DNA from 3 places in the Arthrobacter sp. Sr33 genome. Region 2 is predicted to be linked to each of the others. Evidence: riboswitches for the same ligand, from Rfam matches in the RefSeq annotation. Region 2 holds a riboswitch; each other region holds the start of a gene.
What was found. Region 2 has a riboswitch for S-adenosylmethionine ahead of metX (homoserine O-acetyltransferase MetX). Riboswitches for the same ligand answer to the same signal wherever they lie in the genome.
Positions count from the first base shown of each region.

Region 1: another riboswitch for S-adenosylmethionine. It lies ahead of ACX80T_RS15325 (OsmC family protein); the one in region 2 lies ahead of metX (homoserine O-acetyltransferase MetX).
Region 3: another riboswitch for S-adenosylmethionine. It lies ahead of ACX80T_RS04055 (ABC transporter substrate-binding protein); the one in region 2 lies ahead of metX (homoserine O-acetyltransferase MetX).

Region 1 is NZ_JBTNDD010000014.1:6,735-11,797, forward strand. It holds gene ACX80T_RS15310 (ParB/RepB/Spo0J family partition protein) at 1-68, opposite strand, end outside; gene ACX80T_RS15315 (hypothetical protein) at 408-836, opposite strand; gene ACX80T_RS15320 (IS110 family RNA-guided transposase) at 1,199-2,401, opposite strand; SAM riboswitch class I at 2,914-3,012, shown strand; gene ACX80T_RS15325 (OsmC family protein) at 3,117-3,524, shown strand; gene ACX80T_RS15330 (sodium:solute symporter family protein) at 3,497-5,063, shown strand, end outside.
Region 2 is NZ_JBTNDD010000005.1:172,512-177,574, reverse strand. It holds gene ACX80T_RS09015 (DeoR/GlpR family DNA-binding transcription regulator) at 1-195, shown strand, start outside; gene ACX80T_RS09010 (CPBP family intramembrane glutamic endopeptidase) at 226-1,035, shown strand; gene ACX80T_RS09005 (VOC family protein) at 1,077-1,718, opposite strand; gene ACX80T_RS09000 (hypothetical protein) at 1,723-2,151, opposite strand; SAM riboswitch class IV at 2,269-2,404, shown strand; gene metX (homoserine O-acetyltransferase MetX) at 2,423-3,556, shown strand; gene ACX80T_RS08990 (SGNH/GDSL hydrolase family protein) at 3,571-4,392, opposite strand; gene ACX80T_RS08985 (alpha/beta hydrolase) at 4,508-5,063, shown strand, end outside.
Region 3 is NZ_JBTNDD010000002.1:252,085-257,147, reverse strand. It holds gene ACX80T_RS04075 (hypothetical protein) at 1-551, shown strand, start outside; gene ACX80T_RS04070 (hypothetical protein) at 779-973, shown strand; gene ACX80T_RS04065 (hypothetical protein) at 992-1,315, shown strand; gene ACX80T_RS04060 (VOC family protein) at 1,418-2,593, opposite strand; SAM riboswitch class I at 2,736-2,823, shown strand; gene ACX80T_RS04055 (ABC transporter substrate-binding protein) at 2,920-4,590, shown strand; gene ACX80T_RS04050 (ABC transporter permease) at 4,596-5,063, shown strand, end outside.

The sequences.
Region 1 (5,063 bases), on a different contig from region 2:
TGCACGTCGGCGCGGACGTTGGCGTCGATGGTCAAGGTGGTGGGGTCGATCATTTCGAGAACAGACATAGCGGTGTGCTCCTAGTTCGCAGGGTGGGTGGGGAACCTGTGGTGACCAGCAGTGTGGGTTCCTCTCCCCCGTTGGTTTTGCCTGCTGGCGGAGCTTGCGTAGCTGTGCCTGACGGAGCAGTGCTCAACGCCGTAGGGGCAAGGGTGGATCAATTCTGGGAGGAAATAAGCGACGTAGGAGCGCCGGACAGGATTGGTATGCGCGTAGCCGGCGGAGCCGGTTGACGCTGTGGAGCAGGTACGTATGATCCGAAGGAATCTCAATGATGTTGTCAACGAATTATTTGGGTTGCTTCTCCGGTGTCCTGGCCCGCTCGGGGCCAGGACACCGGAGGGCCTCTAGCCCGTCCAGCCCAGGTATGGCCTGCGGTCTGCGTCCGGCAGTTCGCCTGCCGTTGCGGGCAGGACCTTAGGGCCGTCGGACTGTCCCATCAGCCAGTGGAAGAACACTTCGGACGTGAGCGCTTCGAAGCACGCGGCCTGACTGCGGAACCAGTGCTCGTGCGTGTCGCCCTCAACGTAGGTTCCGTAACCGAAAAGTTCCTCGGAATCGTCGCGGGCGCGGGCCACGGCGAAGACGATCAGCGGCCAGGCTCCGGCATCCCATCCCTCAGATCCCCAGTTCGGCAGGGCTGACCAGCCGGAATCTTCGAGGGTTTCCATCCAGTCATACCCATCCCCCATCCGATCATCGGCGGGAAGTCCGGGGACGGTGACGGTTTCGTCGGTATCGGTGGTGTTCGTACGGGTCATTATTCCAACGCTCATGCGGTCGCTCCTCTAGTTCACAGGGCGGGAAACGTTCAGTGACCAGCACCCGTTCCCTCTTCCCCACCATGTTTTTTGCCTGCTGGCGGAGCTTGCGGAGCTGTGTCCGACGGAGGCGGTGCCAACCTGTTAGGGCAAGCGGTCGGGAGTTGGTGAGGAAATAAGCGACGTAGGAGCGCCGAGGCGAGTCACGCCCGCGCCGCCGGCCACAGGCCGGTTGAACAGCCGGAGCGGGCACGTAGAATCCAACGGACAGCAGCAAAAAAATGAAAGACAATGCTTCTACTGCCCGAGCGACAGCGAGGACCTTCCTGATCCGGGAAACGCCCCAAACGTTTCTGTCATGGCCGCGACGGCGTTTCCTAGGCGGGCGACGGACTGGGGTTTCCTGGCGGCTCGTAGGCGGTTCCATCGCGGAGCATAGCCCACAGGACGTTGAGCCGGCGTCTGGCCAGGGAAAGCACGGACTGAACGTGAGTCTTGCCTTCTGCACGTTTGCGGTCGTAGTAAGTCCTGGACGCGGTCGAACTTCGCAGACTCGACATAGCCGCCATGTAACAGGCCCGAAGAAGACGCCGGTCATATCGCCTCGGTCTGTGGTGGTTGCCCCGTATCCGACCGGAATCTTTCGGCGCCGGCGCGAGACCCGCGACTCCGGCAAGCCGGTCGACGCTTTCGAAAACGGACAGATCACCGCCTATAGCGCCAAGGAATTCCGCTCCGAGCAGGGGTCCGAAGCCTGGCATGCTGAGCATGATCTCTGCCTGGTGGTGTTCGCGGAAGCGCTCGGCTATCAGCGTGTCCAAGGCGTCGATCTGGTTCTGAATATCCAGGACTTCCTGCGCGAGCTCGGCGACCATCGGCGCACCGATCCGCTGGGCGGCAACGGTGGTGTACTGGGATTTCGCGGCCGTTACGGCCCTTTCTGACACATCGGCGCTGCTGCGGGCGCCCTGGCTACTAAGCCAGGCGTGAAGGCGTTTCTGTCCGAGCCGACGCAGCGCATCGGGGGTCTGGTATCTCGTGAGCAGCAACAGCCCGGCCTTGGATCTGCTGTAGTCAAAGGCCTGTTCGAGGGCGGGAAAGTATTCCAACAACTGTGCACGCAAGCGGTTGATCGCGCGAGTGCGGTCGCAGGCCTTGTCCGTGCGGCGGGCGGTAAGGATCCGCAGATCCACGCTGATGTCATCCCCGGTACGAACCGGTTGCAGATCCCGACGCATCCGGGCCTGGTCAGCGATCACCGCGGCATCCTTCGCATCGGTCTTGCCGTCCCCACGGTAAGTCCTAGAAGCGTGATGTACCGTGCGTCCTGGAATGTAGAGCACGTGCTGGTCATGGGCTACAAGCAGTGCGATCAGCAGTGCAGCCCCACCGTGGTTCAGATCCACGGCCCAAACCACCTCTCCCCCACTATCAAGCGCCGCGACGCTTCCCATCAAATCCAGCAGATCTGTCTCGTCATTGGCCACCCTCTGAGAGAACAAACGGGCTCCCTCAGCGTCAATGACCACGCAGTGGTGATGGGTTTTGCCGGCGTCTATCCCGGCCCACAGTTGCGACAAAGCGCTCTCCCTTCATCGTTCGAATATGAAGCCCAGCAGATAACCTCGCCGTCGTGTCCTTATCCAGCGATCATCTTCTTGTCGCGTCTCTCAATCAGCGGTCGGGCCATCGTCGAAGCAACAGGCGGCCAATCCTTCGAAGCCGTGACAACCGTCCGGCACAGCAGCAAAAGCCATACCCATCACCCCTGGGTAGCCAAGACACTACAACTGCCCTGCAAACTACCTGCTCAACAACATAAGGACAGCAGCAAAAAAGAGAGTGGTTTCCGGCGACGACCGGTCGGGAGCGCCGGCTGTCAGCCCGAACGGTAGTGAGGCCCGTTTAGTGGGCTTGTGTCCTAGGCTCGCTCTGCGGGGATATCTGGCGCGTAAGTTAGCGTGCGTGCAGGTAGTGGCGTAGATACGCCGCCTGGGAGCGTTTCGACTTCATGGCTGCACTCCTTTGTCACACGCCGTAATTCCAACTGTGGAAGTTGCGTGAATCAAACCGGACCGGCTTTAGTTGTGTACGACCATCCCGAGCGGCCGAGAGATCTGGATCGATGACGCCGCAGCAACCCATTGGAGCCTCAGGCTTCGATAAGGTGCTACCGCCAGACCGATGGAGAGTGAAATGACTGTACCTACCGCGTCCGCTAATAAGGCAAGCGCTGAACGGGACCCTGGCCAGTGGCTCAAAAGTGTCCGGGCCACGGGCAGGTGGGAAGGCTCAATGACCACCCTCGTTGAAACTCGAGGGTTTACCTTCCGGACCGATGAGCCTGTTGCTGTGGGCGGGAACGACAAATCCCCAACTCCCATGCAGTATGTGGTTGGAGCGGTCAACGGCTGCGTCACCGTAGTTATCGAAACCGTGGCACGGGAACTGGGCATCGTCGTTGAAGCCATCGATACCTCTTCCCAAGCTCAGCAGGACGTTCGGGGATTCCGGGGGACGGCGGACGTCTCCCCTCATTTTAAGAATTTCGCGTTGACGGTGAATCTGCGCACGCCGGTTCCAGAATCAGAGTTGGATACCTTCAAGCGGCAGGTCGAAAAGCGGTGTCCGGCCATCAACTTGGTGCGAGACGCAGGTGTTGACTTTAACCTCGTATGGCTGATTTCCGGGGCGGAGGCATGACCAGCGCGGGACTTTGGACGCTCGGCCTTGCCGTCGGGTACACGCTACTTCTGGCTTTGACGAGCCGGGCCGCTCGTAACCGGGCAGATCATGGGGAGGGCTTCTTCGTCGGTAGCCGGACCTTCAGCCCGTGGACCGTGGCGTTTTGTATTACGGGCCTGTTTTCAGGATCCTCCTATATCGCCATCATGGAGCTGAGCTACCGAACAGGGATATCAGCTATCTGGTATGGAGTGGCGGAAACGGTGCAGGTTCTCCTTATCGCCCTGATTCTCGTCAAGCCGTTGCGCAAACGCTTGGTGGTAACGGTGACTGGAATGATCGGGGAGCGGTTCGGTCGTAAAGCCCAGGCGATTGCAGGGTCAATCACGGCGTTGACCTTCCCCATGTGGTCAGTGGCGACGGCCATCGCTTTTGCCTCCGCGCTGCACGCTCTCACCGGTCTTTCAATCCACGCCGCCATCATCGTGACGGCGTTGTTGCTCCTTGTGTTCCTCTCCGCAGGCGGAATGCGAGCTGTTGCCTTCACCCAGACCGCCAACTGTGTGGTTTTCATCGGCATGCTCGCCGTTGGAATCCTCGCATTCTTTATCAATCCGGGCATCGATGGCATCCGCCAGCTTGCCGTGGATCAGCCGGAGATGCTGGATATGTCCTCGGCGGGAGTGACATTGATTGCCGCCTGGTTCGGTACTTTCATTGTCAATGTTCTTCTGGCGCAGGCCGCCTTCCAGATGACCATGTCCTGCCGCACACCCGAAGACGGCCGCAAGGGCATGCTCTACGCTGCGGGTCTCGGCATCCCGTTCATCGTCATTGGGGCTTTGCTGGGTACCGCTGCTGCGATTGTCGTTCCGTCACAGGACCTGGGATTGGTGGCGGTATCGCTCTATATCGCTGAGGTGGTTCCCGCGCCGCTGGCTGGTGTCTTCTTCCTGGGAGTGTGGGCCTGCGCCCTGAGCTGGGCGGGCCCATGCCAGTTTTCGGGTGCAACCAGCCTCGGACGTGACGTTGGTCGGGCGCTGCGTCCCAACGCCAGCGAGGATGACCTGGTGCGGTACACCCGGTGGTCGCTTGTCCTGTTGACCGTCCTGATGATTGTGTTCGCTTTCTTGCGCACTGAACAGGCCGCCTGGTGGAACGTCCTCGCTTGGACATTGCGTAATGGTGCCACCCTTGCGCCGGTGCTGGCCGTATTGTTCTGGCCATTGGCTACCCGCCGCGCTAGCTACGCGGCAATGCTCGCCGGATTCGGCACAGGGCTGGGTTGGTATCACTTCGGTGGTTGGTCGCCGTCGCAGTTCCTCTTCGGTATCCATCCGGTATGGATCGGGATGACGATCAATGTCGTAGTCATGATCAGTGTTTCGCTCGCCTCAACGCATTGGCGACTCACCACGGATGCTGGAAGAAGGCAATGGGGTCTGGTGGCCGGCGTCTCGGCCTCCATCCTTTATCTCATCACAATATTCTTCTGGGGATCGCTGCATCCCTTGGGGTTGTCCGGGCTGATGTTCTTCACGGCAACCGCTGGTGCGG
Region 2 (5,063 bases):
ATGGTCGCCAAACGCGCCGCCAAGGCCTACGTTGTCGCGGACTCGTCGAAGATCGGCACCCGATGCTTCGCGACCATGACCGGCTACACCTTCAGCAATCTGATCACCGACTCAGGAATCACCGCCGCTCAGCGGCGGTCGTTCGAAGAGCATGGGACCACCGTTATCGTCGCCCCGAAGCTGGGTGCCGACTAGCCCCAAGGATCGCCCACTAGGATGGCTGGCATGTCCACCGAGATACCCAAGGCGTCCACGACGTCGACGCCGGACGATGTCAACCGGTCGGCCCCCGTCCAACGTCGGCGGATCACCGCCGAGATAGCGATTGTGCTCGGACTTTCCCTCGGGCAATCGGCTGTCTACGCGGTGGTCAACCTGCTCGACAAGCTCAGCCAGGCGCCGCTCGCTGCGCAGACCACCCGGCTGAATCCGGTCCTGAATGACCGCCAGTACTTCGACCTCACCTACCAGCTGCTCGGCATCTTCTTCGCGCTGGTTCCGGTGTTCCTGGTGCTATTCCTCCTGACGGAACCGGGAAAGTCGGCGTTCCGCACCCTGGGATTCACTTTCAGCCGGCCACGGGTCGATTTCGGCCTGGGGTTCGGCCTGGCGATGGTCATCGGGGTCGGCACGCTCGGCGTCTACGCGGCGGGGCGTGCGCTGGGGATCACGACGGCAATCGAGCCCGCTGCGCTCGACGCCTACTGGTGGACCGTGCCCGTCCTGATTCTCTCGGCGCTGCGTCACGCAGTGGTCGAAGAGGTCATTGTGGTGGGATACCTGTTTCACCGGCTGAAGCAGCTGGGCTGGTCAATGCCGGTCATTATCATCACCAGTGCCCTGCTCCGGGGCAGCTACCACCTGTATCAGGGCTTCGGGCCGTTTATCGGCAATGTCCTGATGGGTCTGATCTTTGGATATGCCTACACCCGGAGCAAACGGGTGATGCCCCTGGTCATCGCCCACGCCCTGCTCGATATCGCCGGGTTTGTAGGCTTCGCCCTCTTTGGATCGGCGATTGGTATCGGCGACTAGTCGCGTGGCGACTTGTCGGCCGGTCACACGAAAGGGTGCAGTTAGATTTCCACCAGGCCGTTGGCAGTCTGGAAAGTCACGGACATGATGCCGGGAGTGCCATTGGGTGCCACCCACTGCACAACAACCTCATCGAGCGGCTCGGTCGCCGGCGTGCCCAGCCATTCAGCAATCCGGTCGGGGGACCCTGCAATGGTCAGCGAATCGAGGCGCACTGTAGCGGGTCGGGCCTGTGAGGGGTGCAGGGCCTCAGTACCGTCGTCCCACCGCAACATATAGGGGACCTGGGGATCAGCGATCAGCCCCTTGATGCCAATCTGCTGCCAGGTGAGCTCCTGACCGTCAGGAAATTTGCGGTTGCCCGGGACGGCGCTACGACCGAGGCGTTCCTCGAAGGGGGCCAGATCATCCACAGCAACACACCAACCCATCCAGCCGCCGCCAGCCTCGGACCGGGCGCGAACCGCCTGGCCGAAGGGAGCTTTGTCGGAAGCCGGGTGGTTCAGCACCTCAACAACTTCGAGATATTGACCGTTCAACATCGGGAAAATCATGTTCCTGGTGCCGAAGCGGGGATGCACACCACCCTTCACCGGGTCGACGCCGAGGGCATCGGCGATCCTCCCCGCAGTTGCTACGAGGCCGTCGGGTTCACAAGCATATGAGACATGGTCCAAGCGCATGGCCCTAGTTTGGCACTTTGTGATCTGTGTCTCGACTTAGGGGACCCTTACCGACGAAAAAGCGTCTCACGCCACCCCGGGCAGCCATCAGAACGATGATCAGCGCCGTGACCTGGAAGAAGCCACCCAGGTACACCGCATCGCCGAAGAGGAACGCCACCAGCTGGAGCACCAGGAGTTTGCTTCCGGGAAGCACCAGCAGCAGGGCCCCACCATTGATCACCCGGGGGAGAACCCGCTCAGCCGTACGGACGCGGGTCAACAGGGCCTTCTTCACCCGCATCACCAGTTCGAGCACCAGCTTCAGCAGCGCAGCGGTCAGCAACGCCAGGGTGAACGTCTCGGAAATCACCGCGGGAAACAGTTGAATGAACAGACCCAGGACGACGAGGTAGACAAATACATCGACGAGATCGATTGGGCGGATCCGCATGGCGCAAGCTTATCGGGCTGCTGGGGGTAGATCAGGGTCTTTCTTGCCACGGACGTTCAGATACACGGACGTTCACATATTTGCGTCGAAGCTGCGTTTTCGGGTTATCTAGGAACAGGTCACGAGTGCCAGCACGGAGCGGAACACCCCGCTCCACCAAGCCCCGGCTTGCTGGACGGCAACCCTCCTTCGCGGTGGGGTGCCCCGGGTGACGACCAGGCGGCGGACAGGGTGTCCGGCGCAAGCGCGGATTCCGAGGTGGGCGATACCAGTGACAACTATTCACACCGCACAACAGGACCGGGCCCAGGTGACACCTGACGGCGTCGTCCGCTCACTCGGTCTGGGCCCCTTCACCTGTGAAACCGGGGGGCACCTGCCCGAGGTTACGCTCGCCTATGAAACCTGGGGCACCCTCAACGACGATGGGTCCAATGCCGTCCTGATTCAGCATGCACTGACCGGCAGCTCCCATGTTGCCCGCGGCGATTCGACCGAAGACGGTTGGTGGGACCAGCTGGTGGGCCCCGGCAAAACCATCGACACCACCAGGTATTTTGTCGTATCCATCAATATGCTCGGCGGCTGCTATGGCTCCACCGGACCTGCGTCAGCGGACCCCGACGGCGTCCCCTGGGGCTCCCGATTCCCCTACCTCACGGTCAGGGATTCGGTCCGGGCCGAGGCCCTCCTGGCTGATGCGCTCGGAATCGATCGGTGGCACTCGGTGATCGGGGGGTCGCTCGGCGGCGCGAGGGCTCTGGAGTGGGCTCTGGTGTACCCGGAGCGGGTCGAACGGTGCGCAGTCATCGCCTGCACTGCCGCAAGCTCGGCAGAGCAGATTGCCTTCGCCCAGGCGCAGCTGCAGGCTATCCGGTTGGACCCGGGATTCGCCGCGGGGGACTACTACCCGGGCACAGGCCCGGTCGCCGGGCTCGGGCTGGCCCGGCGCATCGCCCACATCACCTACCGGTCCGAGCCGGAGCTGGAGCACCGCTTCGGTCGGGCGGCACAGGGTGCTGAGACACCCTTCGGCTCGTCGGACCCGGCAGCCCGGGGCAGATTTCAGGTGGAAAGCTACCTTGACCATCAAGCCAGCAAGCTGGTGGAACGGTTCGACGCCAACAGCTATCTGGTGCTGACCGAAGCACTCATGGGGCATGATGCCGGCCGGGACCGCGGTCCCCTGCACCTGGCGTTGCGGGATGCCACCGCCGAGTTCTTCATCGCAGCGGTTGACTCGGACCGGTTGTATTTCCCCAGCCAGTCCCACACCCTGGCACAGGCCTTGCCGGGGGAGGTGCCCGTCCACACGATCGTCTCACCGATCGGCCACGACGCCTTCCTGACCGAGATCCACCAGCTCGATCAACGCCTGCGGGAAGCCTTCTACACCGATCACTAGTGAATGACCGGGGCTTAGCCGCCAACGCCGGGGGGCATCCCGGGGCCAAAGATCGGAGCGGCATCGGGCCTTTTCGCCAGCACCCCGTCGCCCGAGGACTGGCGGCGGAGCCGGCGCAGCACCCAGGGGACGAAATACACCTTCGCCCACACCAGGTCCTCCGTCCGCGCGGCGCGCCAGCTCTGATGGGGCAGCGGCTGCGGTTCGAGCGGCGTCAGGGAATGGGGTACCGCGAGGGTTTCCAGCACCATCATGGCAATGGTGTGATGACCCAGCGGGGAAAAGTGCAACCGGTCTCCATCCCACATCTGCGGGTTCACCAGCTGCCGGAGCGCCCACATGTCTGCGATCAGGGCGTCATGCCGGGCGGCGATGATCCTCAGGTTCTCGTTGAAAATTGCCGTCCTGGACCTGAAGTTGCCCAGCACCGAATCTCTCGCGTCGGGGCCGGCGAACAGGACCACCGTCGCCTGATCCGCGCTGAGCGCCTCAACGGCACCATCCAGCCGGGCCGCCAGCTGGTCCGGGTCGCCACCCGGCCGGATCAGGTCGTTGCCGCCAGCCGAGATGGTGATCAGGTCCGGTTTCAAGGCCAAAGCCGGTGCAACCTGTTGGTCCACGATCTGGTGCAGCAGCCGGCCACGAACGGCGAGGTTGGCATATGCGAAATCTTCCCGGCTCCTGCTGAGTTCTTCGGCGACCCGGTCGGCCCACCCCCTGTTGCCGCCCACGCTCTCGGGATTCGGGTCACCAATGCCCTCGGTGAATGAGTCACCGAGGGCAACATAGCGGGTCCACGGATGCGGGATACTGTTCGCCACGCTGCTCTCTGGCATGCTGTCGTGAGGATCGGCCGGGGTGTCGGGCGTCAGGTACAGGTTCCGGTTCATCCTTCTATCCTGTTACAGACCGATACTGAACGCGACCCTCCGCGCGTGAAAGACTAGGTCAATGACTCTTTCGGAATCACCCCACCTGCCAGCCGCCGATCACGCCACCGCGCCTGCCTGGGATCCCGTGGTCCTGTGGTCGCGCCCCGCGGCGGAACGCGAGGGTACCGCCCTGCTCGTCATGTTCCACGGACATCTTGCCAATGAGGAAGACCTCATGGGCTTAGTCGACCATCTGCCGCCCAACCTCACGGTCGCCTCCGTGCGGGCCCCCCACGCGATGGGGCCAGGGTTTACCTGGTTCCCCCTCACCCAGGACACCGGATACTCGGTGGATCTGGTGACTGACACCGTCGCCAAGGTAGCCGGCTGGCTCGACTCGGTGAAAGCCGGGCATACCAGCGTGTCCCTGCTCGGCTTCTCCATGGGAATGGCCGTCGCCACCACCCTGCTGCGTCACCGCCCCCGCGACTTCACCGCCGTCGTCGGGCTCTCAGGGTTTGTGGTGCCAGCCGAGGGCAGCCAGTTCTTCAATGACGACGACGCCGCAGCGCACCCGGTGCCGCTTTTCTGGGGGCGCGATCAGGAGGATCCGGTGATCACTCCCGACCGGATTG
Region 3 (5,063 bases), on a different contig from region 2:
ACAAGCTGCGCCAGGTCGGGATACAGCACCCGCGACGATGGATGGCCGCCGGTACGGCAGCGTTCATCGCCGCCGGATTCGTTGGTGATCGTGCTGCAGCCAGAAGGCGGGAGTTCCTGGCCATGCTCGAGGATCAGTCCGAACAGGTACGGCCGCTGGACAGCAAAGTTCGAAAACTGGTGGGGGGCATCCTCAGCGCCAGCGAGGAAAGAGGGGCTCAGGAGCTCCGCGCCCAGCTGGATGCCGCCGAGGAGGTCTACTGGGACGACGAGTTCACAGGCACCGCATACTTCAAGGTCCCTGAAGGGTTGCCCCGCGCTGTGCCGCACAATCAGGTATATCCGGTGCGGGCCCGCTTCATTGGGCAGGACGGCGCATCACATCAGGTGCTCGTACAAGTCCTCGACGGCATGATTGACCACATCACAGCAGAGGCAACGAACCAGGAAGGCGTCGATCATGTCGAAGGCCTCCTTGAAGGGTGGCCGGACGCCGCCGAGGTGGTCTATGTCCTGGATAGCATCGACGGGACGAGCACAACGATCGGCTAAGGCCGGCTCCTCTCTATCGAGCTACGACGGCGCCGGGGTCACAGGTCCGCCCGGGATGCTCGCCATTGGGGATCACGTGGCGGAGTCGATCTACCTCTTGCATAAGCGACTTCGGAGTGTTTAGCTTCGAGTGCGGCGCGTCCGGGCTTGGGGCCGAGATTGAGATTATTCCAGCAGGGTCGGTGGAATTGCTGAAGCCCCGCAAGAATCGCTGAACCGAGGACAGAATGCATGCGAAGCGAAACAGCGCGACCACCCTGCTCGCACTTGCCCTCCTGATGGCAGGGGCGGGCTGCTCCGTCAGCCCGGGATATTCCAGCGTCCTCACTGATGGGGGCACCGACGAAATGTGCTTCGTGGATGTGCCGCCAAGCGAGGGGAAAACTCTCGTTGGTGAGATAATCACCAACAACGGAGATTAGCCGGTCACCGTCACGGAAGTGAAGCTGCTGGATGCTCAGGACATGGTGGTGGAGGACGCCTACATTATTCCGATGCAGTCAGGCCCAGGCACTACCCTCGGCGTGAGCTCGACGCTAACAAAGGACCCTGAGGTTCAAGCCATACTGGACCGGGCCGAACCGGCTGAGGGCTACGTCATCGGCCCAGGGGAGCAGGTTAATGTGGTGACCGCAGTATCAATCGCCGCAGGTGTCCGCCAGGGAACTGCATCGGGAATTGAGGTGCGCTCTGAGCAGTGGCCGGACACCAACGTCTCTGACGCGCGAATCAAAATGACCATGACGAAAGACTCGTGTTTCTGACCACCAGATATCCGTTAGGTGACATAATGTAGATTATCGGCGTTTCCGGGAAGGGTTCAGCAGCGGATCCGGAACTCCCTTTACCGCCAACCTGACGGAAGATTATGAACTACTGACGATCACCAACTCGTTGCCTTCTGGGTCGGCGACCCGCCAGTGATCCTCGGATTCGTCAAGGAGCCTGCCACCAGCAGCGACGCTGGTGGCGAGGCGCGTCTGCGCAAGGTCCGGCGGCACGTCAAGCTCGACGTGTAGGCGGTTGCGCTGGCGACGGCGCTCGGTTTCGGAAGCGTCGATCTCCTGGAATACCAACACGGGGTTCAGCTGCAGCGGATCCTGGATGTCGCTGACCCCGGCCCGCTGGTCGCGGGTGTATCCGAGTGCGGCGACCCAGAACGCACGAACCGCCTCGACGTCGGCGGCGTCGAAGAAGAGTTGGGGGAAGCGTGGCAGCCCGTGGTCCGCAGTGGCTCCGAGTTCGCGTGCCACGGTCTGCAGTCCCCCAGCGAGGTGGGCGAAATCGGGGTCGAGACCGTCGGCGGCGCCCTCCCACTGGTCCTTGCCGCTGTCGAAGATCACCAGCCCGGGGCGTAAATCGATGAGCAGCGGGAAGCCCGTGTTATCGGCCAGGGCCGCTGCTGCGGTGGTCAGGTCTCGCTGCTGGGTCGATGAGGTGGTGCGGTAGCACGCCATCGCGCTGAACACCGTCTGCCAGTCGGCTGTGCCGATTCCCCCGCCGAGCGCCGCGCCAGGCACCAGGTCTACCTCGTTGCCGTCGGGGTCGGTGTGACGGACTTCGAACGGTCCTGATGCGGGACCAAGATCCGCCCGCTCGACCTCCGCAGGCGGCCGCACCACGTCCAGGTGGATGCGGTTTCGCAACGGCCGCGGCTCGGTCGACTGCCGGATCCGTAGCGCGGGGTCGCGCCGCAACGGATCCGCCAGACCGCCGTTGTCAGCAGGCGCGTAGTCGAGCACGCGTTGCCAGAATGCCCTCACCCCAGATGGATTTGGGGATTCGACGACGACGCTCAGTTGCTGCAGCACGGCAGGGTTCGCCGTTAGCCCAAGATCCTGCGCAGCCGCCGATACTGTCTCGGTGTGGCGGTCCGAGTCGAGGCGCACTCGGACGCCGGTCCTGCGCAGATCGGTCCCGACCCCGGGTGTCAACTCCAGGATGCGTCGGGCCAGCGCCGCCCCGACGGTCAGCGAACGCGCGTCGAACCATGCCGTCGCAACGTTATCGATCACCCGCCACTCCGTGCTGATCTCTCTCATACCGAAATGTATACCCACCTGCACCGGCCTGCCAATGCTGAATGTTGCGTCGGAAGTCGTACAGATCAGGACTTTCTTGATCGCCCCATCATTATGCGATTAGATCGCCGTAGTCCGCAGGGTATCGCTCCCCCGGACTGAACAACCATCCAGAGCGGCTGAGAGACCTGGCTCGTTGAAGCCGCAGCAACCACCCCTCGGGCCGGTGCTACTGCCAGGACCGATGGAGAAAGTTTTATCCCCCGTTGGTGTCGACCCCATTCCTGGCGGTCAGATGCTTCAGCGTGCGTGGGTAGGGCACCTCGATCACGACTGAGAGGATCGACATGATTTCCCGCACCGTCTCACACCACAACGTCCTACCGCCCAATCCCGGTCCACGCCGGCGGTCCCTGCGGGTAGCGGCGCTCATCGGCCTTACGGCAGTGGCGCTCACCGCCTGCGGTTCGACCGCCACCACCGCTCCGGGTGAAAGTGTGGCCAGTGGACAGCCGGTCGAGGGCGGCACCTTGGTATATGCCGAGGTGACCCCCATCAATAACTGGCAGACCCAGTCAGCGAGGTTCTATGAAAAGTCCAATGTCCTCAACAGCGTCCTGGACCGCCTGACGTATTTCGACGCCGACCAGGGTAAGATTGTCCCCTGGATAGCCTCCGAGTTCTCCGCCAACGCAGACGCAACCGAGTTCACCTTCACCATTCGACCCGATGTGACGTTCAGTGATGGCACCCCGGTAGACGCCGAGGCAGTCAAACTGAACCTCGACGCCCAGGGCTTTGGGATTGAGGCGGCCCAGATTCAACCGAACGTGGACTTCGCCGGGTACGAGTCGGCCGAGGTGATCGGCGCTGATCAGGTGCTGGTGACGCTGTCCTCCCCTAACGCGAACTTCCTGCGGGCCACCACCTCGGTCACCGCCGGGTTGGTGTCCCCCGCAACACTTGAGCTGGATGCGGCAGGGCAATCAGCCATCTCCCAGATATCCGGGTCCGGACCCTTCACCTTCGAGTCCGAGAAGCCTGATGAGGAAGTAGTACTGGCCAAGCGCCCGGACTACGCCTGGGCGCCGGAAACCGCTGACAACCAGGGTGACGCGTACCTCGATAAGGTCGTCGTCAAATACCTGCCGGAGGTCGCCCATCGTGCTGGGGCGGTCCAGTCGGGGCAGGTCGACCTGGTGAGGGGCCTCCAGCCGGTGGACGAGGAAACCCTCGCTGCGACCGGTAATCAGGTTCTCCCGGCGAAGGGCGTGGACCTGACAGTGAACATGGCCGCGGTCCGGGTCGGCAGCGGGAAGCTGGCCGACGAGAACGTCCGCCGGGCCCTGCAGATTGGTATTGACCGGCAAAGTCTCAAGGACACCGTCCTGTCCGACAGCTACGAACTGGCTGCCTCGGTCCTGAACCACCGGGCACCCGGCTTCACCGACCTGTCCGAAGAACTCGAATACCAGCCCGAGGAAGCACGACAGCTGCTCGACGAGGCGGGCTGGAAAGTCGGGGCCGACGGCATCCGGGCCAAAGACGGAATAGCACTCGAGGTGACCGTCACTAGTTCCAACAATTCGGTTGTCATCAAACCGGCCTTCGAGCTGATTGAACAGCAGTGGCGTGAGATTGGTGTCAAGCTCAACAACCGCGCCGGCGACAACACCTTTCTCGCCTCAGCAATGCCTGACCCAGCGGTGGAGTTTTTCGGCACCCGACAGTTCATCTACGGCGGTCTCGGCCCGATCTTCGAGCCGGAAAACAACACCATGACGCACACCAGCGACGAAGACCTCAACGCGATCTTCGCGGCCGAGCGTGCGGCAACCTCACTCGAAGAGCGCGATGAGCTGCTGGCCGACGAACAGTATGCGTTGGTGGTGGATAAGGCCTACTCCCTGGTGCTCTGGGACGAGGTCCAGGTTTACGGTGCCCACAGCGGGACCCAGATTGAATTCACGTCCGGCACCGCCCCGGTATTCCAGGGTGCCTGGAAAACCGGCGGGTAGCGTCCATGATCCGCTATCTCTTGCAACGGATAGGTCAGGCCCTGTTGGTGGTGTGGCTCGCCTACACTGCGGTTTTTCTCGCCGTACAGCTTCTGCCCAGCGATCCGGTAACAATTTTCCTGACCGCCGACTCAGCGGTCGATCAATCAGCGATCGACGCCATGAAGAGTCAGTACGGCTATGACCAGCCGTTGCTGACGCAATACCTGAACCAGCTGGTGGGGCTCTTCTCCGGTGATTTCGGGTACTCGCTGGCTTCCGGACAGTCAGTGTGGGACCGGATCAGTGGAGTCGCCGGGTCGACCGTCGCCCTGGCCGGCGCCGCCTTCATCACTGCGGTACTCATCGCCGTTTCCCTTGTCGGCGCCGCGACACTCACCCGTTCGACGGTGATCCGTCGGGTTTTAGTGAACGTGCCTCCCCTGTTCGCGGCCATTCCAGCATTCTGGCTCGGTCTTGTGCTGCTCGATCTG